One region of the Streptomyces sp. NPDC028991 genome, then DNA from elsewhere that is predicted to be linked to it. Evidence: riboswitches for the same ligand, from Rfam matches in the RefSeq annotation. Region 1 holds a riboswitch; each other region holds the start of a gene.
What was found. A riboswitch is a leader RNA that binds a small molecule or an ion and turns the genes downstream of it on or off. The one in region 1 is predicted to bind cyclic di-AMP.
Positions count from the first base shown of each region.

Region 2: linked by a shared signal. The riboswitch ahead of ACZ4V1_RS26960 (M23 family metallopeptidase) and the one ahead of ACZ4V1_RS05960 (C40 family peptidase) in region 1 are both predicted to bind cyclic di-AMP.
Region 3: linked by a shared signal. The riboswitch ahead of ACZ4V1_RS14425 (M23 family metallopeptidase) and the one ahead of ACZ4V1_RS05960 (C40 family peptidase) in region 1 are both predicted to bind cyclic di-AMP.
Region 4: linked by a shared signal. The riboswitch ahead of ACZ4V1_RS09505 (C40 family peptidase) and the one ahead of ACZ4V1_RS05960 (C40 family peptidase) in region 1 are both predicted to bind cyclic di-AMP.

Region 1 covers NZ_JBVHVP010000002.1:390,279-397,795, forward strand. The annotation lists gene ACZ4V1_RS05950 (hypothetical protein) at 262-615, shown strand; gene ACZ4V1_RS05955 (tellurite resistance/C4-dicarboxylate transporter family protein) at 593-1,615, opposite strand; gene ACZ4V1_RS05960 (C40 family peptidase) at 1,643-2,833, opposite strand; cyclic di-AMP (ydaO/yuaA leader) riboswitch at 2,841-3,018, opposite strand; gene pcrA (DNA helicase PcrA) at 3,269-5,776, shown strand; gene ACZ4V1_RS05970 (M23 family metallopeptidase) at 5,870-7,492, opposite strand.
Region 2 covers NZ_JBVHVP010000016.1:130,789-138,305, reverse strand. The annotation lists gene ACZ4V1_RS26975 (bifunctional acetate--CoA ligase family protein/GNAT family N-acetyltransferase) at 57-3,110, opposite strand; gene ACZ4V1_RS26970 (HPr family phosphocarrier protein) at 3,311-3,592, shown strand; gene ACZ4V1_RS26965 (GntR family transcriptional regulator) at 3,743-4,438, opposite strand; gene ACZ4V1_RS26960 (M23 family metallopeptidase) at 4,639-5,403, opposite strand; cyclic di-AMP (ydaO/yuaA leader) riboswitch at 5,416-5,577, opposite strand; gene ACZ4V1_RS26955 (M16 family metallopeptidase) at 5,769-7,157, opposite strand; gene ACZ4V1_RS26950 (M16 family metallopeptidase) at 7,154-7,517, opposite strand, start outside.
Region 3 covers NZ_JBVHVP010000005.1:394,929-402,445, forward strand. The annotation lists gene ACZ4V1_RS14405 (aspartate aminotransferase family protein) at 1-653, shown strand, start outside; gene ACZ4V1_RS14410 (helix-turn-helix domain-containing protein) at 730-1,380, shown strand; gene ACZ4V1_RS14415 (DUF6126 family protein) at 1,377-1,499, shown strand; gene ACZ4V1_RS14420 (tyrosine-protein phosphatase) at 1,509-2,306, opposite strand; cyclic di-AMP (ydaO/yuaA leader) riboswitch at 2,730-2,889, shown strand; gene ACZ4V1_RS14425 (M23 family metallopeptidase) at 2,892-3,857, shown strand; gene ACZ4V1_RS14430 (SGNH/GDSL hydrolase family protein) at 4,060-4,845, shown strand; gene ACZ4V1_RS14435 (TetR/AcrR family transcriptional regulator) at 5,080-5,700, opposite strand; gene ACZ4V1_RS14440 (carboxymuconolactone decarboxylase family protein) at 5,760-6,344, opposite strand; gene ACZ4V1_RS14445 (MBL fold metallo-hydrolase) at 6,514-7,517, shown strand, end outside.
Region 4 covers NZ_JBVHVP010000003.1:411,247-418,763, forward strand. The annotation lists gene ACZ4V1_RS09490 (VOC family protein) at 1-333, shown strand, start outside; gene ACZ4V1_RS09495 (ATP-dependent Clp protease proteolytic subunit) at 531-1,166, shown strand; gene ACZ4V1_RS09500 (hypothetical protein) at 1,174-1,482, shown strand; cyclic di-AMP (ydaO/yuaA leader) riboswitch at 1,853-1,997, shown strand; gene ACZ4V1_RS09505 (C40 family peptidase) at 2,001-2,474, shown strand; gene ACZ4V1_RS09510 (ATP-binding protein) at 2,565-3,059, opposite strand; gene ACZ4V1_RS09515 (helix-turn-helix domain-containing protein) at 3,274-4,134, shown strand; gene ACZ4V1_RS09520 (DUF397 domain-containing protein) at 4,156-4,386, shown strand; gene ACZ4V1_RS09525 (8-amino-7-oxononanoate synthase) at 4,430-5,557, opposite strand; gene bioB (biotin synthase BioB) at 5,708-6,916, shown strand; gene ACZ4V1_RS09535 (adenosylmethionine--8-amino-7-oxononanoate transaminase) at 6,909-7,517, shown strand, end outside.

The sequences.
Region 1 (7,517 bases):
ACGCTAGGCGCGGCGGTAACGGCCCGGTGACGGGATGCGCGGAAGTGGCGGTACCGGAGCGGTCGGCGACCGTAGGTGACCAGGAGTCCGTTCCGCGGGCGTCGCCTTCACGCAGGGTGATGACCGATGTGCCGGATCGGGGACGTGCGGGAGGCGTGAGGTGTTATGGGGCGGGCGGTCGTGCTGGCGCGCACCCGCGTGTCCGCGCCTCCGGCGGCCCGGTGTCGGCCGGTGTCCGGCCTCTCATTAGGCTCCGGCCCCATGGACGTACTCATCCACATCTTCGTCGGTCTGCACATCATCGGTATCGCCTCGCTCCTCGGCGGCTTCCTGACCCAGCTGAAGGCGATGGGCCAGGGCACGGCCCGTTTCGTTCCGGCGATGCTGCACGGCGCACTGACGATGCTGGTCACCGGCGTCATCCTGATCGGCCTCAACCAGGCCGACGACCAGTCCGTCGACAACGTCAAGATCGGCGTGAAGCTCGCCGTACTGGTCGTGATCCTCGGCCTGGTCTACGTGAAGCGCGACGACGAGAAGGTGGAGAAGCCGCTGTTCGGCCTGGTGGGCCTGCTGACCGTGGCGAACGTCTTCATCGCGGTGCTCTGGACCTGACCCGCCCGGTGTCCGCGCCCGCGGACCGCAGCCCGGCTCCGGCCCGGAAGACCGCCCCCGCCGCTACCGCCAGCCACGCGGCCACCGCGATCCACAGCAGCGCCCGACCGGGCGCGTCCAGCCACGGCACGTCGAGGACGGCGGCGACGGACAGCGTCGCCGCCGCCGTCATGCCGAGGGGGAAGACGGTCGACCAGCGGCGCACGTCGTAGCGGAGCCGGGGCCAGGCGATCTCGGCGGCGAGCAGTACGGCGTACCAGGCGAGGTCGAGGGCGAGCAGGAAGACGGTCACGTCGTGCAGGACCGCGTAGTCGTCGTTGTTCCACAGGTACATGCCGGTCCCGGCCGCCGCCAGCAGTTTGGCGCCGGCGAGGGCCGAGATGGCGAGCGCGCCGCCCGCCACCCAGTGGTCCCCGGACCCCCGGGCCACCTGCCGCAGGTCGAAGCGGAACAGCGCGATCAGGTAGAGCACGATCCCCAGCCAGAACGGCACCAGCGACGCGTACGCCAGCCAGGGCGTCGAGGTGGCCGCGGCCAGCGTGGCGCCCAGCACGGCCAGCCCCTCCGTGGCCACGCAGCCCAGGAACACGGCGCCCGGCATCCTGCGCCCCCAGTGGGTGACGACCAGGAGCAGCAGCCCCGGCCACAGCAACGCCGCCAGCACCAGCAGCGCCGCCGCCACGGGTGACCAGCCGAAGAGGGAGAAGCGGGTACCGAGCACGGTCGTCGCGGCGACGGCGGTGAGCGCGCCCGGCGTCCCGGCCCGCGTCACCCACTGCGCGCGCTCGACCAGCAGCAGGTAGACGAAGTTCGCCGCCAGCGTCAGCCAGGCGGCGCAGGCCAGGACCAGGGCGATCCGGGACAGGACCTCGTGACCCGTCAGGTGCAGGGCGACCGACAGGATGCCGGTCGCCATGACCGCGGCCCCGGCGGCCGGCGGACGCTGAGCCCACCAGGCGCGCAGAGGGTAGGGAAAGGCGGGGGAGGTGCCGGATGACATGCGCCCGATGCTAGAGAGCCCCGCGCGTCAGGCCGGGCGCACCACGCTGTGGATCGACGACTCGCCGTCGTAGTAGATCGACTCCTCACGGACGTACGCGCCCGGCTTCGGGGCGTGGATCATCATGCCGTTGCCGATGTAGAGGCCGACATGGCTGAGGTCGTCGTAGAAGAAGACCAGGTCACCGGGCTGGGCCTGGGCGACCGGGACCGTCGTGCCCGCGTCGACCTGGTCGTAGGTGGTGCGCGGCAGGGTCACGTCGGCGGCCTTCCAGGCGGCCTGGGTGAGCCCCGAGCAGTCGTAGGAGCCGGGGCCCGTGGCGCCCCACACGTACGGCTTGCCGATCTGTGCGCGGGCGAAGGCGAGCGCCTTCTCGGCCTTGGTGCCGTAGGAGGAGTCCGGCGTGGTGGACCCGGTTCCCGTACCGGTGTCGCCGGAGCCGGATGATCCGGGGGTGTCCGCGGCGGCGTCGCTCTCCTGCCGCGCCGCCCGCTCCTGCCGCTCCCGCTCCTCGGCCTGCCGCTTGGCGAGTTCCGCGGCCTTGCGGGCGGCCTCCTCCTGCTTCTTCTTCTCGATCGCCGCGAGCCGGGCCTTCTCCTCGGCGGTCAGCTCCGACAGCAGCTCCCGCGCGGTGGCGAGCTTCTTCTGGACGGTGGCCTTGGCGGTCTTGAGGTCGCTCTGCGACTCGGTGAGCGTCTCGAGGCTCTCGGTGGCCTCGCGGCGCTTCTCCATCGTCTCGGACTGCTGGGTGGCGTAGTCGTCGACCGCGTCCTTCTGGCGGCCGGTGAGCCGGTTCAGCAGGTGATTCCGGTCGACGTAGTCCTGCGGCGAGTCCGCGAGCAGGACTGTCGCGGTCTCCGGGATCGAGGCGCCCGTACGGTACTGCGCGGAGGCGAAGGAGCCGAGCTCCTCGCGCGCCTCGTTCAGTTTCTGGGTGCGCTTGGCGACGTCGTCGAGCAGGGTGTCGACGCGTTTGCGCTGCTTGGTGGTCTTCTCCTTGGCCGCGTTGTACTTCTCCGTCGCCGACCCCGCCTGGCGGTACAGGTCGTCGACCTTCTTCTCGACCTCTTCGAGGCTCGGCCTGTCGTCGTCCGACGGTGCCGCGGTGGCCGTCTGGGACAGCAGGGCGACGGAGGTGAGGGCCGCCGTGGCGAGGGCGGGGGGCCGTATTCCTGCGACGCGCGTACCGGTGGGACGCGACTTGCGGTGCGACGCCAAGGAGGCGACTCCTTCCACGCTCCGCCTACCGGGTTAGCTGTCGGGTTCGGGCGGTGGTTCGGAAGGTTTGCCCTACGGCGGGTCCGCCCCGTCGGGGGCGGTACGGCCGATTCACCCCAAGGTTCTCGGTTGGGTCCCCGGCTCCGGGCGCCGTGCGGGCACACCGGACTCGGCGGAGGCCGCGCGGCCCGGCGACGTTCGCCGGAGGGGGTCGTGCGGCCTGTCCGAACCGTAGCCAACTCGTGTGGCGGCTGTGAAGGTTGGTGGGTGATATGCCCGATACATTTTCGTGACCTCCGGGTGGGGCCGCCTCCCGGCCACCGCGCGGTCACTCTTCGTGGTCCGCTCTGTCGCAGCGCGTGCTCATGGCGGGATACCGGCCATTCTCCGGGGTGGCGCCGGGTTGTCGGTGGGGCGCCCTAGACTCGGAGAGCGATGAGCAGCCTCTTTGACGACAGCTTCCTGGCGAGCCTCCAGATCCCCCGCGGTCACGAGGAGGAACCCCCGCCGCCGCCCGACGACGATCACGGACCGGAGCCGGTTCCGCACGATCTGTTCGGCGGGAAGTTCGACGCGCCGCCGGACCGGGACGCCCACTACCGGGACGGCGCCCCGCGCCCCGCCCTGGACGCCGCGGCGCTCCTGGAGGGGCTGAACGAGAACCAGCGCGCCGCCGTCGTCCACTCCGGCTCCCCGCTGCTCATCGTGGCCGGCGCCGGCTCGGGCAAGACCCGCGTGCTCACCCACCGCATCGCCCACCTGCTGGCCGAGCGGAGCGTCCACCCGGGCCAGATCCTCGCGATCACCTTCACCAACAAGGCCGCGGGCGAGATGAAGGAGCGCGTCGAGCAGCTCGTCGGCCCGCGTGCGAACGCGATGTGGGTGATGACCTTCCACAGCGCCTGCGTCCGCATCCTGCGCCGCGAGTCGAAGCGGCTCGGCTTCACCTCGTCCTTCTCGATCTACGACGCCGCCGACTCCAAGCGCCTGATGGCGCTCGTCTGCCGCGACCTGGATCTCGACCCCAAGCGTTTCCCGCCCAAGTCCTTCAGCGCCAAGATCTCGAATCTGAAGAACGAGCTGATCGACGAGGAGGACTTCGCCGCCCAGGCCGCCGACGGCTTCGAGAAGACCGTCGCCCAGGCCTACGCCCTCTACCAGTCGCGGCTGCGCGAGGCGAACGCCCTCGACTTCGACGACCTGATCATGACGACGGTCAATCTGCTGCGCGCCTTCCCGGACGTCGCCGAGCACTACCGCCGCCGCTTCCGGCACGTCCTGGTCGACGAGTACCAGGACACCAACCACGCCCAGTACTCCCTGGTCCGCGAGCTGGTCGGCACCTCCGAGCACCCCGTCGACGTGCCGCCCGAGGCCGAGGTCCCGCCCGCCGAGCTGTGTGTCGTGGGCGACGCCGACCAGTCGATCTACGCCTTCCGCGGCGCCACCATCCGTAACATCCTCCAGTTCGAGGAGGACTACCCGGACGCGACGACGATCCTCCTGGAGCAGAACTACCGCTCCACCCAGACGATCCTCAGCGCCGCCAACGCGGTCATCGAGCGCAACGAGTCCCGCCGGCCCAAGAACCTGTGGACCAACCAGGGCGCCGGCTCGCAGATCACCGGGTACGTCGCCGACACCGAGCACGACGAGGCACAGTTCGTCGCCGACGAGATAGACCGCCTCACGGACGCGGGCGAGGCGAAGGCCGGCGACGTCGCCGTCTTCTACCGGACCAACGCCCAGTCCCGTGTCTTCGAAGAGGTCTTCATCCGCGTCGGCCTGCCCTACAAGGTCGTCGGCGGTGTCCGCTTCTACGAGCGCAAGGAGGTCCGGGACGTCCTTGCCTACCTGCGGGTACTGGCCAACCCCGAGGACTCGGTGCCGCTGCGCCGGATCCTCAACGTCCCCAAGCGGGGCATCGGTGACCGGGCCGAAGCCATGATCGACGCGCTCTCCCAGCGCGAGAAGATCAGCTTCCCGCAGGCGCTCAAGCGCGTCGACGAGGCATACGGCATGGCCGCGCGCTCGGCGAACGCCGTCAAGCGGTTCAACACGCTCATGGAGGACCTCCATACGATCGTCGAGTCCGGCGCCGGACCGGCGACCGTGCTGGAGGCGATCCTCGAACGCACCGGCTACCTCGCCGAGTTGCAGGCCTCCACCGACCCGCAGGACGAGACCCGCATCGAGAACCTCCAGGAACTCGCGGCCGTCGCCCTGGAGTTCGAGCAGGAGCGGGCCGAGAGCGAAGAAGCCGGAACCCTGGCCGACTTCCTGGAGAAGGTCGCGCTGGTGGCCGACTCCGACCAGATCCCGACAGCGCCTGATGATGCTGTTGACGCGGCGGGGTCGGACGGCGACGGCGTCGTCACCCTGATGACCCTGCACACCGCCAAGGGCCTGGAGTTCCCGGTCGTCTTCCTCACCGGCATGGAGGACGGCGTCTTCCCGCACATGCGCGCCCTCGGCCAGGCCAAGGAGCTGGAGGAGGAACGTCGGCTTGCGTACGTCGGCATCACGCGCGCGCGTGAGCGGCTGTACCTGACCCGGTCCACGCTGCGCAGCGCCTGGGGGCAGCCGTCGTACAACCCGCCCTCGCGCTTCCTCGAGGAGATCCCGGCGCCCCACCTGGAGTGGAAGCGGACCGGGGCGAACGGACCAGCGCCCTCCGCGCCGGTCTCGGGCGTGGCGGCCTCGCTGTCGTCGTCCCGTTCCTCGGCGGCGGGGGCGTCCGGTTTCGCCACGGGCCGGTCCGCCTCCGCCGAGCGGGCGACGGTCTCGCTGTCGGTCGGGGACCGCGTCACGCACGACCAGTTCGGTCTCGGGACGGTGGTCGGGGTCAAGGGCACGGGGTCGAACGCCGAGGCGACGATCGACTTCGGAGACACGAAGCCGAAGCGGCTGCTGCTGCGGTACGCGCCGGTGGAGAAGCTCTGAGGGGGCGAGGAGATGCGGCGGGCGCCTCGGGCGCCCGCACGTCTGCCCGGTTCCGGCTGCTGAGACCGTTCCGGCTGCTGAGACGTTACGGCGTCACGACGGGTTGAGACCGTGGCTGCGCAGCCACGAGAGCGGGTCGATCGCCGAGCCGCCCGCGGGGCGCACCTCGAAGTGCAGGTGCGGACCGGTCGAGTTGCCCGAGTTGCCGGAGAACGCGATCGCGTCGCCGGCCTTCACCGTCGTACCGGAGGGGATCTGGTAGCTGGAGAGGTGGCAGTACCACGTCTCCGTGCCGTCCTTCGCCGTCACGATCATCATGTTCCCGTACGCGCTGTTGTACTGCGTGCGGACCGTGCCGTCCGTCGCGGCCATCACCGTCGTGCCGTACGAGACGGGGAAGTCGATGCCGCTGTGCACGGACATCCAGTTGATGCCGGCCTGGCCGTAGTACGCGCTGAGGCCGTGCTGGGCGACCGGGAGCGCGAACTTGGGGCGCAGCCGCTCCTTGCGCGCCGCCTCCTCCGCCGCCCGCCTCTTCTCGGCGGCCTGCTGGGCCTTGAGGTCGATGCGTTCCTGTGTCCGGCTGGCCCGGTCGGCGAAGTCGTCCGCTCCGGCGGCGAGGCTCGTGAGCTGGGTGTCCAGCTTGTTGTTGGCGGTGGACGGTTTCACCGGCGCCGCCCCGGCGCCGCCCGCGTCCGCCGCGGAAGCGGTGGTCTCCGTGCCGTCGTCGCCGCTCAGACCGCCGACGGAGGCGGCGGCGATACCGGCGACGCTCATCACGCAGGCCGACGGTACGGCGATGGTCATCAGTGCCGAGCGCTTGGCGGGCTGGCGGCGGCGGGAACGCGACCCGCCGCGGGAGGCGGTGCGTGCGGCCGGGATCCGGTCGGCCGGGGAGGCCTCTTCCTGGCCTTCCAGGAGAACGGTCACGGTGGGGAGCTCGCCGGTGGCGGCCAACCCGTCGTCGCGCGGGCCGGCTTCCCCGGCGGGAGAGGCGTCCGGCGCGGTGTTCTCCGGCGGCTCCGGCGTCTCCCGCGCTTCCGGCTGCTCCGGTTCCTGGGGTGTCCGCGCCGTGGTGCCGTCCGAGTTCCACTGCGTGGCGTCGTAGGCACCGGTGTCGAACGCACCGGCTGCGAAGGTACCGGTCGTGTAGGCGCCGGTTTCGAAGGCGCCGGTCGCGAAGGTGCCGGTGCCGTAGGTCTGCGCGCCCCAGTCCCACTGCTGGGTGCCGTCGGCCGCGTTGCCCGACTGGTCCGGCTGGGCCCAGGTGCCGGTGTCCCACTGCCCGGTGGCCTCGGCGCTCGTGGCCTGCGGGGGCGCGGCGGCGGGCTGCTGCGGGTCGGTCGTCCACGTCGTCGTGTCGTAGGCGCCGGTGTCGTAGGCGGCGTGGTGCCGGGCCGCGTACGCGTCGTAATTCGGTGTCTGCCCGCTGCCGTTGGACCACTGGGCGGCGTCGTGGCCACCCGTGGTGTCGTAGGAGCCCGTGGTGTCGTAGCCGCCGGTGCCCTGACCCGGGAGGCTGCCGAAGAGAGGGTCGGCGTCGAAGGTCGCCGTGGCGGTGGCGCCGGTGGAAAAACCGGTGGTGCCGTAGCCGCCGTACGTGGTGAGGTCGCCGTACTGGGCTTCCCCTGTGCCGTACGACGCGTACTGCGCCGGATCGGCGTCGGAAGCCGAGGCCGGGGTGGTCATGGTCCCCGACGGGTGACGGTCGTTCACCAACTTCTCTTTCGCCTCGACAACA
Region 2 (7,517 bases), on a different contig from region 1:
GGGCGCACTGACTGCGAGGCACGCTCGTGCGGGACCCGCCCCCGGGCGGCGGGCGGTCAGTACGCCGGCAGGGTCCGCGGGCCGAGGTCGTCCCTGGCGGGAGGAGGCGCGAGGCGGACGGTGGCGCCGAGGACGCTCAGGCCGCGTGGGGCCACGACGACCGGTTCCAGGGTGACCGCGACGACCTCCGGGTGGTCGTCGACCAGCCGGGAGACCCGCAGAAGCAGCTCCTCCAGGGCGGAGCTGTCGACCGGCGCCGAGCCGCGCCAGCCGAAGAGGAGGGGCGCCGTGCGAATCGAACGGATGAGCGAAGTGGCCTCCCGGTCGGTGACCGGGATCAGCCGGTGCGCCATGTCGCCGAGCAGCTGGGTGGCGGCCCCGGCGAGCCCGAAGGACAGCACGGCACCGGCCGCCGGGTCGATGACCGCCCGCACGACCGTGTCCACGCCGCGCGGTGCCATGCCCTGCACCACCGGTCTCAGCTCCTCGGGCTTCCCGAACAGCTCGGTCAACTCCACGTACGCCCGCCGCAGTTGCTCCTCGTCCGCGAGGTCCAGGCGTACGCCGCCCAGGTCGGCGCGGTGGCGCAGGTGCGGAGCGGTGGCCTTGAGGGCCACGGGGTAGCCGATGGACCGCGCGGCCGCGACGGCGTCGTCGGGAGAGGGCGCGGGCAGGGCCCGGTGGACGTGGATGCCGTACCTGCCGAGCAGGTCGCAGGTCTCCTGTGTGCCGAGTGTGAGCCCCTGCCCGCGCGCGAGGTGCCCGGTTATCAGCTCGGCGGCGCCCTTCTCGTCGATGTCCTCGTACTCCGGCACCTTCCCGGGGTCGGCCGCGTCGCGTCGCCACTGGGCGTAGGCGACGGCCTGGGCGAGGGCGCGGACGGCCCGTTCGGCGGCGGGGTAGGCGGGGATGAGGCGGGCTCCTTCGGGAGCCCCTGCGGGCTCGGACGCGGGAGCGGCCGACGGGGCGATACTCGCCGGGGACGCCGGGGACGGCGAGGACGGCGAGGACGGCGAGGACGGCGAGGACGGCGAGGACGCCTGAGGGTGGGCGGGCGGCGCCGCCTGACGCCCGGAAGCCGAGGTCGTCTGCGGCTCGCCGGGCGGGATCGCCCCGCTCTCTCCGGGCGCGGTCGCCCGCGAGCCGGGTGTCTCGGCCGCCCGGGGCCGCGCGGGCGGGCCGGCCTCGGGGCCGGCGGGCGCGGCGGTCCGCGGCTCACCGGGCAAGACCGCCTGTGGCGCCGTGCTCGCCGCCGCGGACAGGGCTTCGGCCAAGCCGCCCAGTTCCACGTGGACCACCAAGACCGGCTTTGCGGGTACCGCGGCCGCCGCCGATCGCAGGGCCTCGGCCAGGGACGCGTCACCCGCCGCTCCCTCCCCCACCGTCGGGATGGCGGTCACCACCACCGCGTCGCAGGTGTCGTCGGCCAGGGCACGGGAGAGAGCCGCGTGGAAATCGTCCGCCGAGGCCGCCGTCGTCAGGTCCAGGGGAGGACGCGGACGCAGCCCCTCGGAGAGGCAGGCGTCATACGTCAGGAGGCCCAGTGATTCGGAGTTGCCCAGGATCGCCACCCTCGGCCCGGCGGGCAGCGGCTGGCGGGCGAGGAGCAGCCCCGCGTCGACCAGGTCGGTGATCGTGTCGACGCGGATCACGCCGGCCTGCCTCAGCAGCGCGGAGACCGTCGCGTGGGGCAGCCGTGTCGCCCGTACCGCGTGCCCCTGCGGCGCCACGCCGCCGTGCCGGGCGCCCTGGACCACCACCAGCGGCTTGACGGCCGCCGTCCGCCGGGCCAGGCGGGTGAACTTGCGCGGGTTGCCGATGGACTCCAGGTACATCAGCGCGACGTCGGTCTCCGGGTCGTCGTACCAGTACTGGAGGACGTCGTTGCCCGAGACGTCGGCCCGGTTGCCGGAGGAGACGAAGGTCGACACGCCGGTGACGCCGGTGACGCCGCCGCCTCGCCGGTGCAGCCGGGACAGCAGGGCGATCCCGATGGCGCCGGACTGGGCGAACAGACCGATCCGGCCGGGGCGCGGCATCTCGGGGGCGAGGGAGGCGTTGAGCCGCACGTCCGGGGAGGTGTTGATGATCCCGAAGGCGTTGGGGCCGATGATCCGCATGCCGTACGTGCGCGCGTGCCGCACGAGGGCGCGCTGGCGTTCACGTCCGTCGGGACCGCTGTCGGCATACCCGGCGGTGATCACCACGAGGCCCTGCACACCGTGCTCGCCGCACTCGGTGACGACCTCGGGGACCTGCTCGGCGGGCACGGTGACGACCGCGAGGTCGACCGGCCCGTCGATCTCGCGCACCGAGCGGCGGGCGGGCGCCCCGTCGAGCTCCTTCTGCCCCTCGGGAAGGGCCTTGTTCACGGCGTACAGCCGGCCGGTGTAGCCCGCGTCCCGGATGTTGCCGAGGATGCTGCGACCGACGCCTCCCGGTGCGCGGCCGGTACCGACGACCGCGACCGAACCGGGCTGCAACAGCCGCCGAACGGAACGCGCCTCCGCGCGGTGCTCACGCGCGTACTGCACGGCGAGCGAGCGGTCGGTGGGTTCGAGGTCGAACTCCAGGCGGACCACGCCGTCCTCGAAGCTGCGCTTCTGGGTGTACCCGGCGTCCATGAACACCTTGATCATCTTGGTGTTGGCAGGCAGCACCTCGGCGGCGAAGCGGCGGATGCCGCGCTCGCGGGCGACGGCGGCGATGTGTTCCAGCAGCGCGGAGGCGACGCCACGGCCCTGGTGGGCGTCCTGGACGAGGAAGGCGACCTCGGCCTCGTCGGCCGGTGCCGAGGCGGGTGTTCCACCGGCGCCGATCCGGTCGTAGCGTACGGTGGCGATGAACTCGCCGCCGATGGTGGCCGCGAGTCCCACCCGGTCCACAAAGTCGTGGTGCGTGAAGCGGTGGACGTCCTTGGCGGACAGGCGAGGGTACGGCGCGAAGAAGCGGTAGTACTTCGACTCGTCGGAGACCTGCTCGTAGAAGCTGACCAGGCGCTCGGCGTCATCAACGGTGATGGGGCGGACGCGCGCGGTGCCGCCGTCGCGCAGCACCACGTCGGCCTCCCAGTGGGCGGGGTACTCGTGCCGGTCCGACGAGGTCTGCATGGGCCCCAGAGTACGGCTCGCGTACGACAACGGCGCGAGGCAGTCTGTGGAGGACGGAAGGCCGGGCCGAGGCCGCGGTCCGGCGACCACACGGGACGGTGCACGGTGCCGTCCCGGCACGCTTCACGATGTGGGAAACTGGTCTAGACAAGACTGGTCTAGACAACATGAAACCTTGAACACCTGAAGGGCAGCATCACATGGCTGAGCGCCGCGTCAACGTCGGCTGGGCCGAGGGTCTCCACGCCCGCCCCGCCTCCATCTTCGTCCGAGCCGCCACGGCCACAGGCGTCCCGGTGACGATCGCCAAGGCCGACGGTTCCCCCGTCAACGCGGCCTCCATGCTGGCCGTCCTCGGCCTCGGCGCCCAGGGCGGCGAGGAGATCGTCCTCGCCGCCGACGCCGAGGGTGCGGACGCCGCCCTGGACCGACTGGCGAAGCTGGTCTCCGAAGGACTCGAGGAACTCCCCGAGACCGTCTGATCAACGGCAGCACCGAAAGGCCCGCCCGGAACACTGGGCGGGCCTTTCGCTTTCGCTTTCCGCTCCCCCACACTTTCGAGCACAACAGGAAATAGGCAGCAGAGAACACCCCCCCCCCGAATTACCCCCTCTTTGTATACGGCCCCCGTGTTAATGCCGCAGGCTCGGCGTGTTTACGGGACGTTGCGAGTTCCTCACACGCTCCGTCCGCCCGCCGCCGGAGGTGAATCGCAGTCTGAGCGCCGACGCCGACCGCTCGGTGTGCAGCGTCATGAGCGCCCGCGCGCGCTCGCCGTCGCCCCGGGCCACCGCGTCCACGATCGCGCCGTGCTCCGCCCAGCACTCCACGGGTCCGGCCGGCGCCTCAACGACGTACATCCAGGCGATCTTGTGGCGCAGCTGGGTCAGCAAGGCCGCCAGGGAAGAGCTGCCGGCGGACTGGGCGAGGGTCTCGTGGAACCATCCGCCCAGTGAGCGCAGGTCCTCGCTGTTGCCCTGCCTGGCACGCTCCTGCCCGAGCCTCACCAGCCCGCGGAGCACCTTGAGGTGCGCCTCGGTGCGGCGCCGGGCCGCGCGGGAGGCGCCGAGGGGCTCGAGGAGCGTACGCGTCTCCAGCAGGTCGGCGGCCTCCTGCTCGGTGGGTTCCGCGACGCACGCGCCCGCGTGCCGCCGCGTCACCACGAAGCCCTCGGCCTCCAGCGTACGCAGGGCCTCGCGGACGGGGACGCGGGAGACGCCGTAGCGGCGGGCCAGAAGTTCCTCGGTGAGCCGGCTGCCGCGTCCGTGGACGCCGGTGACGATGTCGTCCCGGATCGCCGTGCACACCGAGTGCGCCGGAATACGCATACCCGACCTCCGCCTTAATCCCCGTGAAACGTCGACGATTGACGCGTGTTCAGTGACTCTAGGCCAATCAAGCGGATATTCCGACGGTGCGGCGGATTTCATGGACGTTTTTTGGACGACGGCGCTTCCGGGACCCGCGCGGAAATGCGAAAGCCCCGGCTCGGGAAGCCGGGGCTTTCGGGTGCCGTACCCGCGCTACGTCAGAGGTTCACACCGTGGGAGCGGAGGTAGGCGACGGGGTCCATGTCCGAACCGTACTCGGAACTCGTGCGGGCCTCGAAGTGCAGGTGCGGTCCGGTGACGTTGCCGGTGGCGCCGGAGAGGCCGATCTGCTGCCCGGCGCCGACCGACTGGCCGACCGAGACGCCGATGGACGACAGGTGGCCGTACTGCGTGTACGTACCGTCGTGCATCTTGATGACGACCTGGTTGCCGTACGCCCCGCCCCAGCCGGCCTCCACGACGGTGCCGACGCCGACCGCGTGCACGGAGGTGCCGCTGGCGGCGTGGAAGTCGATGCCGGTGTGGCTGCCGGACGACCACAGAGAGCTGCCGGCCTGGTAGGCGGTGGAGACGTAGGAGGCGGTGATCGGCGACACGAAGGTGTTGAGGCGCTTGCGCTCCGCCTCGCGTGCGGCGCGCTCCTTGGCCTCGCGCGCCTCCTTCGCCGCCTCGGCCGCCCGCTCGCGCGCGGCCTCCTGGGCCGCCTCACGGGCGGCGGCGTGCAGGGCCGCCTGCTCCTGCGCGGTGGCCTGGGCGTCGATCTCGTGGGCTATGGAGTCGCCGATGGTGACGACCGGGGTGAGTCCGCTCTGCTCCGCCTCGGACTCGGCGGCGAGCGCAGGAGCCGCGAGGGTGCCGACGACGCCGGTGGTGGCGAGGGCCGCGACACCCGCCGCGCGGGCGGTGGTGCGGTGCACCCGGCTGGGACGGCGGTGCTTCCCGGTGGCGCGCGTGAACGCCATGTAGAGGCTGGTCCTTTCCTTCCCTCTCGCCTACCGGGTTAGCTGACGGGTTCGGAGGTGGAAGGTCTCCTACGGACCCCCTCGCTGCGCGCGGGCGTCCGATTCACCCCAGGGACTGCATGGGTCCCCGGCTCCCCTGGCTCGCGCCGTACGGGGACTCGGCGATGGCTGTCCGGTGCCGCGGGTGCGGCGCACTGCCTGACGAACAGCCCGGATGACGCTAAACGCGGCTGTCTTCAATCCTCAAACGCAACAAGCTTTTTGTAGCGCACGCCACAGGGCAGACGGGCAGCCTCTCCCTCAATTCGGACAAAAGGCGGCCCTGATGACACTCGGGTCACCAGGGCCGCCACGCGCGCGTGCCGCTACTCGGCCGCAACCACGGTGACTTCACCGATACCGAGAGCCTCGACGGGCTCCTTGATCTGCGCCGCGTCGCCGACGAGGACGGTGACCAGACGGTCGCCCGGGAAGGCGTTGACGACCGCGGCCGTGGCCTCCACCGTGCCGGTGGCGGCGAGTTGGCGGTACAGCGTCCCCTGGTAGTCGTCGGGCAGGTGCTGCTCGACCTGGTCGGCGAGAGTGCTCGCCACGGCCGCCGCCGTCTCGTACTTCAGCGGCGCCACGCCCACCAGATTCTGCACGGCCACGTCGCGCTCGGCGTCGGTGAGCCCTTCCGCGGCGAGCTTGCGCAGCACCGTCCACAGGTCGTCCAGGGCGGGACCGGTGTTGGGGGTGTCCACGGAGCCGCTGATGGCGAGCATGGCGGCACCCGTGCCGTCGGGCGCGGAACGCAGGACCTGCCCGAACGCCCGTACGCCGTAGGTGTAGCCCTTCTCCTCGCGCAGGACGCGGTCCAGGCGCGAGGTGAGGGTGCCGCCGAGGCAGTACGTCCCGAGCACCTGCGCGGGCCACACACGGTCGTGCCGGTCCGCGCCGGTGCGGCCGATGAGCAGCTGCGTCTGGACGGCACCGGGGCGGTCCACGATGACGACCCGGCCGGTGTCGTCGGCGGTCACCGGGGGTACCGGGCGCGCCTCGGCCGCGGAGCCGGTCCACGCGCCCAGCGTCTCGCCGAGCAGCGCGTCGAGGTCGACGCCGGTGAGGTCGCCGACGACCACGGCGGTGGCCGTGGCGGGCCGGACGTGCTTCTCGTAGAAGGCCCGCACGGCCGCCGAGTCGATGCTCGCGACCGTCTCCTCGGTGCCCTGCCGGGGGCGCGACATGCGCGTACCGGCCGGGAACAGCTCCTTGTACAGCTCCTTGGCCGCACGGCGGGCGGGGTTGGCCAGCTCGTGCGGGATCTCGTCGAGCCGGTTGCGGACCAGCCGTTCGACCTCGCCGTCCGCGAAGGCGGGCGCCCTGAGGGCGTCGGCGACCAGGCCGAGGGCCTTGGCGAGGCGCGAGACGGGCACCTCCAGGCTCAGCCGGACACCGGGGTGGTCGGCGTGTGCGTCGAGGGTGGCTCCGCAGCGCTCCAGCTCGGCGGCGAACTCCTCGGCGGAGTGCTTGTCGGTGCCCTCGGAGAAGGCACGCGCCATGATCGTGGCGACACCGTCGAGACCGGCCGGCTCGGCGTCCAGGGGCGCGTCCAGGAGCACCTCCACGGCGACGACCTGCTGACCGGGGCGATGACAGCGCAGCACGGTGAGGCCGTTGCCGAGGCTGCCGCGCCCGGGCGCCGGGAAGGCCCACGGCTTGGGCTCGCCGGCTTGCGGCTGGGCGTGGAATTCCATGGTGGCGAGCTCGGTCACTTGGCCGCCTCCTCGTTCTCGTCGGTGGCGTCGTTCGTGTCGGCGTCGGTGTCCTCTGCGGGGGCGGTCGGCTCGTAGACGAGCACCGCGCGGTTGTCGGGGCGCAGGCGGGCCTTGGCGACCTCCTGGACCTCCTCGGCCGTCACCTCGAGCACCCGCTGTACGGCGGTGAGGGCGAGCTGCGGGTCGCCGAACAGGACGGTGTACCGGCACAGTTCGTCGGCGCGGCCCGCGACGGTGCCCAGGCGGTCCAGCCACTCGCGCTCCAACTGGGCCTGGGCGCGCTCCATCTCCTCCGCCGTGGGTCCCTCCTCGGCGAACCGGGCGAGCTCCTCGTCGATGGCGGTCTCGATGACCGGC
Region 3 (7,517 bases), on a different contig from region 1:
CCGGCAGGTTCTACGCCTTCCAGCACGAGGACGGCGTCGAGCCCGACCTGGTGTGCGTGGCCAAGGCGCTGTCCGGCGGCTACGTGCCGGTGGGGGCCACGCTGGGCAAGGACTGGATCTTCCAGAAGGTGTTCTCCTCGATGGACCGGGTGCAGGTCCACTCGGCGAGCTTCGGGTCCAACGCGCAGGCCATGGCGGCCGGGCTCGCGGTGCTGTCGGTGATGGAGAACGAGGAGATCGTCGCGAACGCCGCCGCGGTGGGGGAGCGGCTGAAGTCCCGGCTGACGGAGCTGGTGGACCGCTACGAGCTGCTCGCCGACGTCCGGGGCCGGGGGCTGATGATCGGCATCGAGTTCGGCCGGCCCAGGTCGCTGAAGCTGCGCAGCCGCTGGACGATGCTGCAGGCCGCGCGCAAGGGCCTGTTCGCGCAGATGGTGGTGGTGCCGCTGCTGCAACGGCACCGGATCCTGACGCAGGTGTCGGGCGACCACCTCGAGGTGATCAAGCTCATCCCGCCGCTGATCATCGACGCCGGCGACGCGGACCGATTCGTCGACGCCTTCACCGAGGTGATGGACGACGCGCACAACGGCGGCGGCCTGATGTGGGACTTCGGGAAGACCCTGGTGAGACAGGCGATGGCCAACCGTTAGCGAGGCATCCGGCGCCGACTTTGCCTGTGAGGCAAGAAAATTGCCCACAAGGCAATTCTCGGGCTGAAATGGAGGCATGACCTCCCACGAGACCGGTCCGCCGTCGCCGGACGCGGCGGCGGGCGCGGTGTCCGTCGTGGCACCGCAGCTGCGTGCCCTGCGGCGCCGGGCCGCCCTCACCCTGGAGACGGCGGCCCGTGCGGCCGGACTGTCGCCCGCCCACCTCTCCCGCCTGGAGACCGGCCAGCGCCAGCCCTCGCTGCCGATGCTGCTCTCCCTCGCCCGCGTCTACGGTACGACCGTCTCGGAGCTGCTCGGCGAGACGGCCGCGGACCGGGACGCCGTCGTGCGCGCCGACGCCATGGAACCGACGTTCGCGGGTGGCTGGACGTACTGGCAGGCCGGCGGGGCCGGTCGCGGTATGCAGGCCCTGCGGGTCCATGTGCCGCACGGCTCGCAGGGCGACATCGTGCGGGTGCACCCCGGCGAGGAGTGGCTGTACGTGCTGCGGGGCCGGCTGCGGCTGCGCCTCGGGGACACCGTGCACGTGCTGGACCCGGGTGACAGCGCGCACTTCGACTCGCTGACCCCGCACCGGATCGCCGCCCAGGATGCCGACGGGGTCGAGCTCCTCTTCGTCCACACCCTGCTGCAGAGCCCGACGGCCGCGCTGTGCCTGGGCCCGGCCGCCACGCCCGTCCATCCCACCCCTGGAGAAACGCCGTGAACCCGCAGGAGAAGTTCCCGCGCGCCCTGTGGGTGCGACTCTTCATCTACCTCATCGTGGGGCACGTCTTCGCGGCCTTCATCTACCTGCTCTTCGAGGTCGGCGCCGACAGCCGGTGAGCGGGCGGCTCAGTCCAGCAGGCGCTCGCGCAGCCGCTCCCGGGTCTCCGGGGTGATCCGCAGGCCCTTCTCCAGGTAGGCGTCGACCCCGCCCCAGGTCTCCTCGACGGTCTCGAAGGCGGCCGCCAGGTACTCGGCGCGCGCGTCGAAGAGGGGGCTGAGCAGCTCCATGACCTCGGGGGAGTAGGCCGAGGCGGCGGAGCCGCTGCGCTGCACCTTGTAGCGGCGGTGCGCGGCGTTGGACTTGAGGTAGTCGTCGACGACGGCGTCACGCTCGACGCCCAGGGCGAGCAGGGTGACCGCGATGGACAGGCCCGCGCGGTCCTTGCCGGCCGCGCAGTGCATCAGGGCGGGGACGCTGTCCTCGGCGAGCGCGTGCAGCACCCGGGAGTGCTCCGCCGTGCGCTCCTTGATGATCATGCGGTAGGAGTCGATCATCCGGTTGGCACCCTTGCCGTCCGCCAGGATCTCGCGCAGCTGGTCGAGGTCGCCGTCGCGGACCATCTTCCAGAACTCGGCGCCGTCGGCGGGATCGCTCAGCGGCAGGTTCACATTGCGCACGCCCGGCAGCTCGACGTCCGGGCCGTCGAGCTTCTGGTCGGCCGCGTTGCGGAAGTCGAAGACGGTGTGCAGGCCCAGCGAGGCCAGGAACGCGGCGTCCTCCCCGGTGGCGTGAGCCAGGTGCCCGCTGCGGAACAGCACGCCCTGCCGCACCCGCCGCCCGTCCACGGTCGGCAGGCCGCCCACGTCTCGGAAGTTGCGCACACCGGCCAGCTGGGGTTCGGTCGACGGGACCTGCTGCGTCACGGGGGCTCCTCCCACTCCGCCCCGTCCGCGCTGCTCGCCGACGGGCACCAGTCGACGATACGACACGGTGCCGGCCCCCCGGTGTCACAGTCGCCCGACTGCGCCACGTCTGGGCCTTCTGTCCGAATCGGCACCTTCGTTCCAACTAGCGCTGGAATAAGAGGAACTGGGGAGGTGGTGCGTGAGCAGCGTCATATCCGTGACCGTGCGTTGCCCGTCATGTTCACGTAATTCTGCCGGTTTTCAAGGCTGTTCACGTGGAAGGGCGCTGGGCGAATCGACGGAGGGTGACCGGCGGTCCCCGTAAAGGATCAATCGGAACACCTGTCATCGGAACCCCTCGCTTGTCCCTGCGCGTCTTGGTCCCTTACGTTCACCACCGATCCGGACGGACGCCTAATCCTGCCGCCGACCGGAGCCAGCACTCATCCACCACCCGTACACGGCAGGAGCGGGGGACCCACAGGTACAACCGCCTGTTCCGGTTCCCGGAACGGCTTGGGGTAAAGCCGCGTCTCGGCGCGGCCGGGCATCTCCAGCTCGCACCCGACAGCTCACCTCGTAGGCGCCGGAGAGGAATTCGCCATGCCCGCGAAGGGTAAGCACCGCCGTACCAGGGCCATGCGCCTGACCCGCACCATCGCCGTAGCCGGAACCGGTGGCGCCGCGCTCGCGCTCCCGCTGATGGGCGCCGCCAGTGCCCAGGCCGCTCCCGCGCAGTCCGTTTCCGAGCAGACCGTGCAGTCCATACCGACGGCGGCGAAGAAGGCCGCCGGCGGCACCGAGAAGAACTCGGACTCGCGGACGTACACCGTGAAGAGCGGTGACTACCTCTCGAAGATCGCCGACGACCAGGACGTCGACGGCGGCTGGAAGAAGCTGTACTCGGACAACCGCGACGCCGTCGGCTCGGACCCGTCGCTGATCCACCCCGGCCTGAAGCTCTCGATCGGCGAGCGGGCCGCCGAGTCCGCCCCGTCGTCCGCCGAGTCGGAGAAGCCGGCGGCCGAGAAGCCCGCCGCGCCGGAGAAGTCGTCCGCCGGGAAGTCCGAGAAGCCGGAGTCCGCCGGGAAGTCGTCGGACACCGCCAAGACCTCGTCCTCGGACTCCTCGAACACGAGCGCCCAGTCCGCCGGCACCACCAGCGGCTTCACCTCGCCCGTCCCCGGCGGCACCGTCGGCACCCCGTACCACCAGACGGGCAGCATGTGGTCCAGCGGTTACCACACCGGCACGGACTTCGTCGTCCCGACCGGCACGTCGCTCAAGGCCGTCGGCGCGGGCACCGTCGTCTCCGCCGGCTGGGGAGGCGCGTACGGCAACCAGGTCGTCATCCAGCTCGCCGACGGCCACTACGCCCAGTACGCCCACCTGTCCTCGCTCTCCGTCTCCGCCGGTCAGTCCGTGACGGCGGGTCAGCAGGTCGGCCTCTCGGGTGCCACCGGCAACGTGACCGGCCCGCACCTGCACTTCGAGATCCGCACCACGCCGGACTACGGCTCGGACGTGGACCCGATCGCGTACCTGCGCTCGCACGGCGTCTCCCTCTGACGACCGTTTGGCGCGGCCTCCGCGCCACCGAAGGCCGGACTCCGATCCCCGGGTCCGGCCTTCGGCCTATTCCGGAATTGACGAACACTTTAGGCGTGGTCTTTCTCACCGCCCGTCAACCCTTTCCTACGGTCGCGTAGGTCACATTCAAGGTGAATAGTGGGCCGACGTGGCAGACGATTCGAAGAGTGACAGCAGAGAAGTGATCGGGTCGTACGTGGCGGTGGGGGACAGCTTCACCGAGGGCGTCGGAGATCCCGGCCCCGACGGGGCGTTCGTCGGCTGGGCCGACCGGTTCGCCGTGCTGCTCGCCGACCGGCGTCCCGAGGGCGACTTCAGATACACGAACCTCGCCGTGCGCGGCAGGCTCCTCGACCAGATCGTGGCGGAGCAGGTCCCGCGGGTCGCCGAACTCGCGCCCGACCTGGTGTCGTTCGCGGCGGGCGGCAACGACATCATCCGGCCCGGCACCGATCCGGACGAGGTGGCCGAGCGGTTCGAGCGGGCGGTGGCCGCGCTGAGCGTCGCGGCCGGCACCGTCCTGGTGACCACCGGCTTCGACACCCGCGGGGTGCCCGTCCTCAAGCATCTGCGCGGGAAGATCGCCACGTACAACGGGCACGTCCGGGCCGTCGCCGACCGCTACGGCTGCCCGGTGCTCGACCTGTGGTCGCTCCGGAGCGTCCAGGACCGCAGGGCGTGGGACGCCGACCGGCTGCACCTGTCGCCGGAGGGTCACACACGCGTGGCGCTGCGCGCGGGCCAGGCCCTCGGTCTGCGCGTCCCGGCCGACCCGGACCAGCTCTGGCCGCCGCTGCCGCCCCGCGGCACCCTGGACGTCCGGCGCGACGACGTGCACTGGGCGCGCGAGTACCTGGTGCCGTGGATCGGACGCCGACTGCGCGGCGAGTCGTCGGGCGACCACGTGACGGCCAAGGGGGCGCTGTCGCCGGACGACATCAAGGTGCGGATCGCGACCGTGGCCTGACGGCGGGGACCACGGGCGGTCGGCGGCATCCGGTCGCCCGGTCCCGCGCCGTCCCGCCCGTCGTCCCGCCCGTCGTCCCGGGGCCGTGTGCGCGACACCTCGCCGGGCGGGGCCGCGCCGGGCCTGGGCGAGGGCCGGGTGGCGGAACGCCGCGGGCCGGGTGACCGTACGCCGCCGACCGCCGTCGTGTTGCCGGCCGCCGCGTGCGGGGTGCCGGGCTGCCGGACGGCACACCTAGAGCCGAGGCGTGGTCAACGCCTCCCGCTCCAGGCCCAGTTCCCGGGCGAGTGCGTCGTCCATCCACTCGTGGGCCCGGGTCCGTGAGACCGCGCCCGCGTACGAGGTCAGCTGCACGGCCAGTCCGTCGAGCAGGGCGGTCAGCCGCAGAGCGGCGCCGTCGGGGTCCGGGCACGGGAACTCCCCGGCGGCCACGCCCTCGGCGACGACGTCGGCGATCGCCGCCTTCCACTGGCGGTCCAGTTCCCGCGTGACCTCCCGCAGCGCGGGCTCACGCAACGCCACCGCCCAGCCCTCGATCCACAGCCGCCAGCCCTTGGCCTGCCCGGTCGGGGCGTACCACCGCACGGCCGCCCGCAGCCGGCGCAGCGCCGACGTGCGCCGGCCGAGCAGCTTGCGCAGACGGGCGAGATCGTCCTCGGCGGCGTAGGTGAACGCGGCGGCGACCAGCTTCTCCTTGGTGGAGAAGTGGTAGAGCACCAGCGCGTTGCTGACACCGAGCGCGGCGGCCACGTCGGCGATGCGCAACGCGGCCACGCCACGCGCCGATATCTGTTCGACGGCCGCGCGCAGCAGCTCCTCGCGCCGCTCCGTCACACTCAACCGGACTCTCCCCACGTCCGTCACCCTATACAGGCGTCCGGACGGGCGGCGACGGCCGTCCCCGGCCCGGTGGCTCAGTCCGTCGCGGCGGCGCCCGCGGCGCTGGGCCCCGCGTCGGACAGGTCGCAGGAGTCCTTGAAGCCCTGGCTGGTGAGGTCGAGCGCCGCGTTGATCCGGGAACGCAGGTTCTCCACCGCGACGATGGCCGTCAGCTCCACGAACGCGGGCTCCCCCAGCCGGGCCCGCAGCCGTTCGGCGAGGTCGTCGCCGACGGTGGGCGGAGTCGCCGTCACCGCCTCCGCGTACTCCATGACGTCCCGCTCCAGCGGCGTGTAGGCCTCGCTCTCCCGCCACACCGGCACGTCGTGCAGCTTGCTCCGGTCCATGCCGCGTCCGGCGTTCTCCCAGTACCCGAAGTCCATGCACCAGGAGCAGCCGATCGAGGCCGCCGAGGCCATCACGGCGAGCGCCTTCAGGTCGGGGTCCAGCCTGTTCCACTTGGCCACGGACCGCTCGAACCGCAGGTCGCCCCAGAGCACGCGCGGATTGTGGGCGAGCGCCTTGCCGGGGTCCAGGACCTTGCCGTAGGCACGCCGGGAGTACCACTCCACGACGCGGAGGAGGAGTGTTCGGGGAGGGGAGAGGGACACGCGGGCCATGGGGACCACCTTCCTGTCCTTCGGTCGTGCCGTCGTCTTCCGGGCGCCCCGGCGGGATCGCCCTCACCGGTACGACGGGCGGAGGGAACACGGATGTGACATCCGTCGTTCGAGGTGACGTCGGACAAGCCGACAATGAGAGCCTGACCTACTCCACCTGGAGGTACCCGTGGCCGGTTTCCGTTCCCCGAGCCCCGGGCTCCGCATGCCGCGGCCCGCGGCCTTCGGCGCGGACCCGAGCGGTGAGCGCATGGCGCGTATCCGCAGATCGCCGCACTTCGGTGACGGCGTCTTCGAGAACCCCGGCGGCACCGCCCGGACCCGGCCCTCCGGATCGGCGCGCGAGTTCGCCAAGATCTACTTCGACCGGGAGGCACGGCTCCGCCGTGCGCCGCGGGGCACGGTCCCGGTGCACTCCACCACGCTCGCCGACATCGCCCGGCCGCCCGCCACCGGGTTGCGGCTGACCTGGATGGGACACTCCAGCGTTCTCGCCGAGATCGACGGACAACGGGTGCTCTTCGACCCCGTCTGGGGCGAGCGCTGCTCCCCGTTCCCCTTCGCCGGACCCAAGCGGCTGCACCCGGTCCCGGTGCCGCTGGCGGCCCTGGGCCCGGTCGACGTCGTCGTCATCTCGCACGACCATTACGACCATCTGGACATGCCCACGATCCTGGCGCTGGCCGGCACGGACACCGTGTTCGCCGTGCCGCTCGGCGTCGGCGCCCATCTCGAACACTGGGGCGTCTCCGCCGGCCGGCTGCGCGAGCTGGACTGGCACGAGTCGACGCGCGTCGGCGGGCTGACCCTGACCGCCACCCCGGCCCGGCACTTCTGCGGGCGCGGGCTGCGCAACACCCAGCACACCCTCTGGGCGTCCTGGGTCGTCGCCGGTGACGAGCACCGGGTCTACCACAGCGGGGACACCGGATACTTCGACGGCTTCCGGGACATCGGCGCCGCCCACGGCCCGTTCGACGCCACGATGATCCAGCTCGGGGCGTACGCCGACTTCTGGCCGGACATCCACATGACGCCCGAGGAGGGCGTACGCGCCCACCTCGACCTGCAAGGAGGCGGCTCGGGCGGAGTGCTGCTGCCGATCCACTGGGGGACCTTCAATCTCGCGCCGCACGCGTGGGCGGAGCCGGTGGAGTGGACCCTGGCCGCCGC
Region 4 (7,517 bases), on a different contig from region 1:
CCAGAGCGCGGCCGTGCCTTCTACGGGACCCTGTTCGGCTGGGCCCTCGATGCCGGCCCCGGGGGACGCGGGTTCTCCATCGGCACCGGCGGCGTACCGGGTGGTCTGCACGGCGGTGACGCCGGGGCCTCTCCGTACCTCTTCTTCCGGGTCGACGACCTGGACGCCGCCGTTGCCCGCGTACGGGAGCTGGGCGGCTCGGTCGAGGACCTCGGCGAGCAGGAGGAGGGCGAGGGGGGCGCGGAGTCGGTGGCCCGGTTCGGGCGGTTCGCACTGTGCCGTGACGACCAGGGCTCCTCCTTCGGTCTGCACGAGCCGCCGAACGGGGGATGAACGCGGCCGTGCCGCCCTTCGGCCCTTCGGCGATGCGGCCCCTCGGCCGCTCGGCTTCGGCTGCTCGGCTTCACTCGGCTTCGGCCGTCGGCGAACGCCCGATTCCCGCGACATCCCCGCCCTCGTAACGTACGTCCTGTACATTTTTTACAGAGGTAGTGCAGCCGAAGACGTTCCGTCACGAGGAGGGGTCCGCCATGACCCGACCGTCCGCCCGTCACGTCCTGCCCGAGTTCACCGAGCGCACGAGTACCGGGAGCCGGACGACGGACCCGTACTCGAAACTACTGGAGGAGCGGATCGTCTTCCTCGGGACGCCGATCGACGAGACCTCGGCGAACGACGTGATGGCGCAGTTCATGCACCTGGAACACCAGGCCCCGGACCGGGACATCGCGCTGTACATCAACTCGCCCGGCGGCTCCTTCACCGCGATGACGGCGATCTACGACACGATGCGCTATGTCACCTGCGATGTGGAGACGACCTGCCTCGGACAGGCCGGCACGTCCGCCGCGGTGCTGCTGGCGGCGGGCACGCCCGGCAAGCGCGCCGTACTGCCGGGCGCACGAGTGGTCATCCGTCAGCCCGCGCTCACCGACCCGGTGGAGGGACAGGCCAGCGACCTGGCCATTCAGGCCGGCGAGTTGACCCGCGTCCGCGCCCGCCTGGAGGAGATCCTCGCGCGGCACACGGGCCGCAGCCCGGAGCAGGTGAGCGCGGACATCGAGCGGGACACCGTCATGGACGCGCAACAGGCCCTGGAGTACGGCCTGGTCGACCGCATCGTGGCCGGCCGCACGATCCCGTCCGCGGCACCCGGCGCGAGGTGACCCACCGATGCTGCCACCGGAGCTGCCGCCCCTGCCCGCCCTGACCCGCGCGGAGGCCGAGCTGATCGACCGGTACCTGGACGTCGTCGACCAGCTCGGCCGCATCAACCCCGCACGGGACGGCGACACCTACCGTGGGCTGCGGGCGGCCCAGGCGCTGGTCGCCAAGGCGACCGCCCTGCGCGACGCACTGGCGCTGATGCACCGGCGGGGCGAGACGGAACTGCACGCCGCCACCCTGACCCGGGCGCTGCGCGTACTGGACGGTGAACGGCGGACGGCACGCGTCAGCCTGCCGCCGCTTTCCGAAAGCTGAGGCGCCACGAGCCGAAACGGACCAAAAGGCGTACCCCCTTTCGGCGTAGCAACACCTCGGATTTCCGGCCGGCCCGGCTTGCGCGATCCCCGCGCCCGAACAGCGGAATGAGTCACTCCGCCGCTGGTCCCGGTGTCCGCAACGCACTCGACGATGACTCGAACGCAGCACCGCCCACCCGAACGGGTGAGTGGTGAGTAACAACACAAAGGGCACGTTCCGTTGGGATTTTCCCATGGGGCGAGACAAGATCCGTGACTGACGACAAGCCCCCGCCGCAGCGGCGGGGCGGTCCGGGCGGACGCCGAGTCCTGCCGCCGCCCGGACGACCGGTCGACAGGAGTGGATCGGCAGGAGTGGAGGACCCGAGCACAACGGGTCGCCGGAACGGTCGTCTCCGCGGGAGACGCGCCGGGCCGAGCAGCCCTTGGGGTGAAGCCGCACTCGTGTGGCCGGGCAACTTCGCCAGCCCGAATCCGACAGGTCATCCTTCACAGGCGGCTGACGAAGGGTTGCGCATGTCTGCGCTGAATCGTGTCCCGTCGATGATGGCCCGTGCCGGTACGGCCTCGGCCCTCACCCTCGCCGCCGTCGGCGGTTCCGTAGTGGTCCCCGGCGTCGCCTCCGAGGCGGCCGCCGCGAGCCATGCGACGAAGGCCCTCAAGATCGCTGCCTCCAAGAAGGGCGCGCCATACAAATGGGGCGCCGTCGGACCAAGCAGGTTCGACTGCTCGGGGCTGACCCTGTATTCGTTCAAGAAGGCCGGCAAGAAGCTGCCGCGCACCGCCGCCCAGCAGTACAACAAGACCCGTCACATCTCCGCCAAGAACCGCAAGACCGGGGACCTGGTGTTCTTCCACTCGGGCCGGAGCGTCTACCACGTCGGCATCTACGCCGGAAAGGGGAAGATCTGGCACGCCCCGAAGACCGGGGACGTGGTGCGTCTGCAGAAGATCTGGACCGGCAGCGTCTGGTACGGCCGGGTCAAGTAGCGCGCCCGAGGGGGTGACGGTGCCCTGACCCGCCGTCACCCCCTCGGGTGCGCGGTATCCGCATGCGGTGCGCCGGGGGCCGTCGGCGCCTCACCGCTGGGTCCCCTGCCTTCCCACGGCCCGTCCGACGGCCGTGGCCGCCGGTTCGGCGGGCACCGGGCCGCCCGGTGGCGCCCAGGGAAATTCGACGGAGATGGTCTTGCCACCCTCCCGGGTGGGCCGCACTCTCAGCTTGCCGCCGCATTCCGCCGTCAGCCAGCGGATGATCACCATGCCCCGGCCGTTGTCCTGCTGGACGGCGGCGGGCAGGCGCTTGGGAAACCGCGGATGGCTGTCGGTGACGCCGATGCGCAGCCGCTCGTCGCGGTCGAGCACGAGGCCCACGGTGAAGGTGGGTGACTGCCCGAACGTGTGCTGGACCGCGTTGGTCGTCAGCTCGGAGACGATGAGCCGGACGGTTTCGGACAGGTCGGTGTCCGGCGGCAGACCCCACTCCGCCAGGGTGCCGACCACATAGGTACGCGCTGCGGCCACCGAGGCGGGTTCGCTCGGCAGAGTGACGGATGCTTCCAGGTGGTCTGCCATGGCGACGTCGTCCCTTTCCCACGGGACCGCAGCCGGACACGGAGCGGATGGTTCGAGTACGGTCCCGGACTGGTGCTTCGCCGCCAGAGTGCCATCACAAGGCTCGTGAAGGGCGGCGATCCACCAAGATATGCATATATCTGTCGCTCGAAGCGGTGAACTCTGCGACGGCAGAGCGTATTTGGGCGACTCACAGGGAGTAAAGGAGTGGCCCATGCAGCACGGCCCCGTGGTGCGCCGTCGGAAGCTGGGCGCGGAACTGCGCGCCCTGCGCACGTCGGCGGGGATCACCAGTGGCGAGGCGGCCCGGCTGGTGGGCTGGCACCAGTCGAAGGTCAGCCGGATCGAGACCGGGACGAGCGGGGCGAAACCGGCCGACGTACGGTTACTGCTGGACGCCTACGGCGTGGCCGACGACCAGCTGCGGGAGCTGCTGGTGATGCTGGCCGGCTCCGACGACTCGGGGGGCCGCAACCACTGGTGGCACGCCTACCGAGGGGTACTGCCGCCGACCTACCGCGATTTCATCAGCCTGGAGTCCCAGGCCAGCGCGATGCGCACGCTGGAGACCACGGTGGTCCCCGGACTCCTGCAGACACCGGAGTACGCCCGCGCGGTGACGCGCGCCGCGGCGGACGGGCTGCCCGAGGAGCGCCTCGACACGCTGGTGGAGGTCCGGCTGGCCCGGCAGGACGTGCTGCGGGCGCAGCCGCCGCTCCGGCTGAGCGCGGTCCTGGACGAGGCGGTGCTGCGCCGGGAGGTGGGCGGACCCGGCGTCATGGCCCGTCAGCTGGCGCGACTGGTCGAGGCCGCCCGCCTCCCCCATGTCCGGCTCCAGGTACTGCCGTTCGCCGCCGGGGCGCACATCGGTGTCACCGGCCCTTTCGTAATCTTCTCTTTTTCGAGCACTTCTGATCTGGACGTGGTGGTTCTCGACCACTTGACGAGTAGCCTGCATCTCGAACGGAAAGAAGACCTAGAGGCCTACACCGAGGCCTTCAACGCCCTTCTGATCCATGCCCTTTCGCCCGAGGACTCGTTGGACTTCATCGCCGCGACCGCGGCAGGCGCGTAAGGAGGCACCATGACAGGCTCCATGACCGCACTCTCCCGGAACATCCCTGCCAGTACCGATCTGTCCGACGTGCGGTGGCTGCGCAGCAGCTACAGCACCGGAGCGAACAACTGCGTCGAGACCGCCCGGCCGTCGGCCGGCCCCTGTGCCGGACTGCTCGCCGTGCGCGACTCCAAGGACCCGGCGGGACCCGCGCTGCTCTTCTCCCCCGAGAGCTGGGCGTCGTTCACGGCCGGGGTCCACCGCCCCTGACCCCGGTACACCGTCTGGCGGCACACGGCCGTGTCACGCCGACTCATGGCCGCGTCTCGCCGATCACCCGTACAGCGCGTTCGATCTGCTCCCCGGAGAGGTCCGCACGAGCGGTCAGCCTGAGCCGTGAGATGCCGTCGGGTACGGAAGGAGGACGGAAGCAGCCCACGGACAGGCCGGCCGTACGGCAGTCGGCCGCCCACCGTACGGCCGCCTCCGGGGAGGGGGCGCGCACCGAGACGACCGCGGCGTCCGGACGTACCGCGGAAAGCCCCAGCGCGGTCAGACGCGCGTGCAGTTCGGCCGCCACCGCGCGTGCCCGCGCCGCTCGTTCCGGCTCGCGGCGCAGCAGGGTGAGCGCCGCCAGCGCCGCGCCCGTCGCCGCGGGGGCGAGGCCGGTGTCGAAGATGAAGGTCCGGGCCGCGTTGACCAGGTGCTCGATCACCCGGGCGGGGCCGAGCACGGCACCGCCCTGACTGCCGAGTGACTTGGACAGCGTCACCGTCACGACGACGTCGTCGGCGCCCGCGAGTCCCGCCGCGTGCGGGGCGCCCCTGCCGCCGTGGCCGAGCACACCGAGGCCGTGGGCGTCGTCGAGGACCAGCCCGGCGCCGTGCTCCCGGCACACCTCGGCGAGGGCGGCTAGGGGGGCCGCGTCCCCGTCGACCGAGAAGACCGTGTCGGAGACGGTGACGGCCGGCCCGTCGTGCGTCCCCAGTGCCTTGCGTACGGCGTCCGGGTCGGCGTGCGCCACGACCTGGGTCGTCCCGCGCGCGAGCCGGCAGCCGTCGATCAGCGAGGCGTGGTTGCCCGCGTCGGAGACGACGAGGGAGCCGTGCGGCGCCAGCGCGGTGACCGCGGCGAGGTTGGCCGCGTAGCCGGAGGAGAAGACGAGCGCGGCCTCGAAACCGCAGTGGGCGGCCAGCTCGCGTTCGAGCTCGGCGTGCAGTTCGGTCGTGCCGGTCACCAGCCGGGAGCCGGTCGCGCCACCGCCCCAGGCCCGCGCGGCCCGCACCGCGCCCACGGTGACCTCCGGATGCCGGGCCAGTCCGAGGTAGTCGTTGCTCGCCAGGTCCAGCAGCGGCGAGTCGGCCGGACGAGGGCGCAGAACACGTACGAGTCCGGCCCGGCGGCGCGCCCGGGCCTGCTCGTCGATCCAGCCGAACGCCATGGGTCGGTCCTCCGGAGTTTTGTAGGCAGTGGACAGACATTAGCGGCACGACAGCCCCCGCGAGGTGTGGCGATACCCACACGCCGATCTGTCAGTGTTGTGCGAACTCTCCTTGGCCCCGGGCGGCCCCTTAAGACAGGATCGGCTCTCATGGACCTGCTGAACACGCTGGTGGACAAGGGGCTTCGGCGCGAGACGCCGACCCGCGAGGAGGCTCTTGCCGTCCTCGCCACTTCCGACGACGACCTGCTCGATGTGGTGGCCGCGGCCGGCAAGGTACGCCGTCACTGGTTCGGGCGACGGGTGAAACTCAACTACCTCGTCAACCTCAAGTCGGGCCTGTGCCCCGAGGACTGCTCCTACTGCTCGCAGCGGCTCGGCTCCAAAGCCGAGATCCTCAAGTACACCTGGCTCAAGCCCGACCAGGCCTCCCAGGCGGCCGCCGCGGGCGTGGCCGGGGGCGCCAAGCGGGTGTGCCTGGTGGCCAGCGGACGCGGTCCGACCGACCGGGACGTGGACCGGGTCTCGGACACCATCAAGGCGATCAAGGAGCAGAACGAGGCCGTCGAGGTGTGCGCCTGCCTGGGCCTGCTCTCCGACGGCCAGGCGGAGCGGCTGCGCGAGGCGGGTGCGGACGCCTACAACCACAACCTCAACACGTCCGAGGCGACGTACGGGGACATCACGACCACGCACACGTACGCCGACCGGGTGGACACGGTGAACAAGGCGCACGCGGCCGGGCTGTCCGCCTGCTCGGGGCTGATCGCGGGCATGGGCGAGAGCGACGAGGACCTGGTCGACGTGGTCTTCTCGCTGCGCGAGCTGGACCCGGACTCGGTGCCGGTCAACTTCCTGATCCCGATGGAGGGCACGCCGCTGGCCAAGGAGTGGCACCTCACCCCGCAGCGGTGCCTGCGCATCCTGGCGATGACACGGTTCGTCTGCCCGGACGTCGAGGTGCGCATCGCCGGCGGTCGCGAGGTCCACCTGCGCACGATGCAGCCGCTCGCCCTGAACCTGGCCAACTCCATCTTCCTCGGCGACTACCTCACCAGCGAGGGGCAGGCGGGCCATGCCGACCTGGAGATGATCGCGGACGCCGGTTTCGAGGTGGAGGGCGCCGACCAGGTGACCCTGCCCGGGCACCGGGCGACGGCAGGCGGCGGCTGCGGGTCGCACGACAGCGGCGGCGGCTGCGGGTCGCACGGCAGCGGCGGGGCCTGTGGTTCCGCCCCGGCCGAGGCGGATCGCGACTCCGTGTCGGCCGCCGCGTCCGCGGTGGCCGGCGAAGCCCGCACGGACCTGGTCGCCGTACGCCGCCGTGGTGCCGGAACGGACCTCGCGCCCAATGCCTGAGCCCGCGCTGACCGTGGACGAGCTGCTGGCCCTCGACCGGCGGCACGTCTGGCATCCGTACGGCCCCATGCCCGGCCGGCGGGACCCGCTCGTCGTGGAGTCGGCGAGCGGGGTGCGGCTGCGGCCGGCCGATGGTTCGGGCGAGCTCGTCGACGGCATGTCGTCCTGGTGGTCGGCGATCCACGGCTACAACCACCCGGTGCTGAACGAGGCCGCGCGGGAGCAGCTCGAGCGGATGAGCCATGTGATGTTCGGCGGACTCACCCACGAGCCCGCCGTGCGCCTGGCGAAGCTCCTTGTCGACATGTCACCCGAGGGTCTGGAGCACGTCTTCCTGGCCGACTCGGGTTCGGTGTCGGTCGAGGTCGCGGTCAAGATGTGCCTCCAGTACTGGCGTTCGCTGGGTCGCCCTGCCAAGCGTCGCCTGCTGACCTGGCGCGGCGGCTACCACGGCGACACCTGGCAGCCGATGTCGGTGTGCGATCCCGACGGCGGGATGCACGAGCTGTGGGAGGGCGCCCTGCCACGCCAGGTCTTCGCGGACGCGCCGCCGGCCGAGTACGAGGAGTCGTACGCCGACCGGCTGCGGTCACTGATCGAG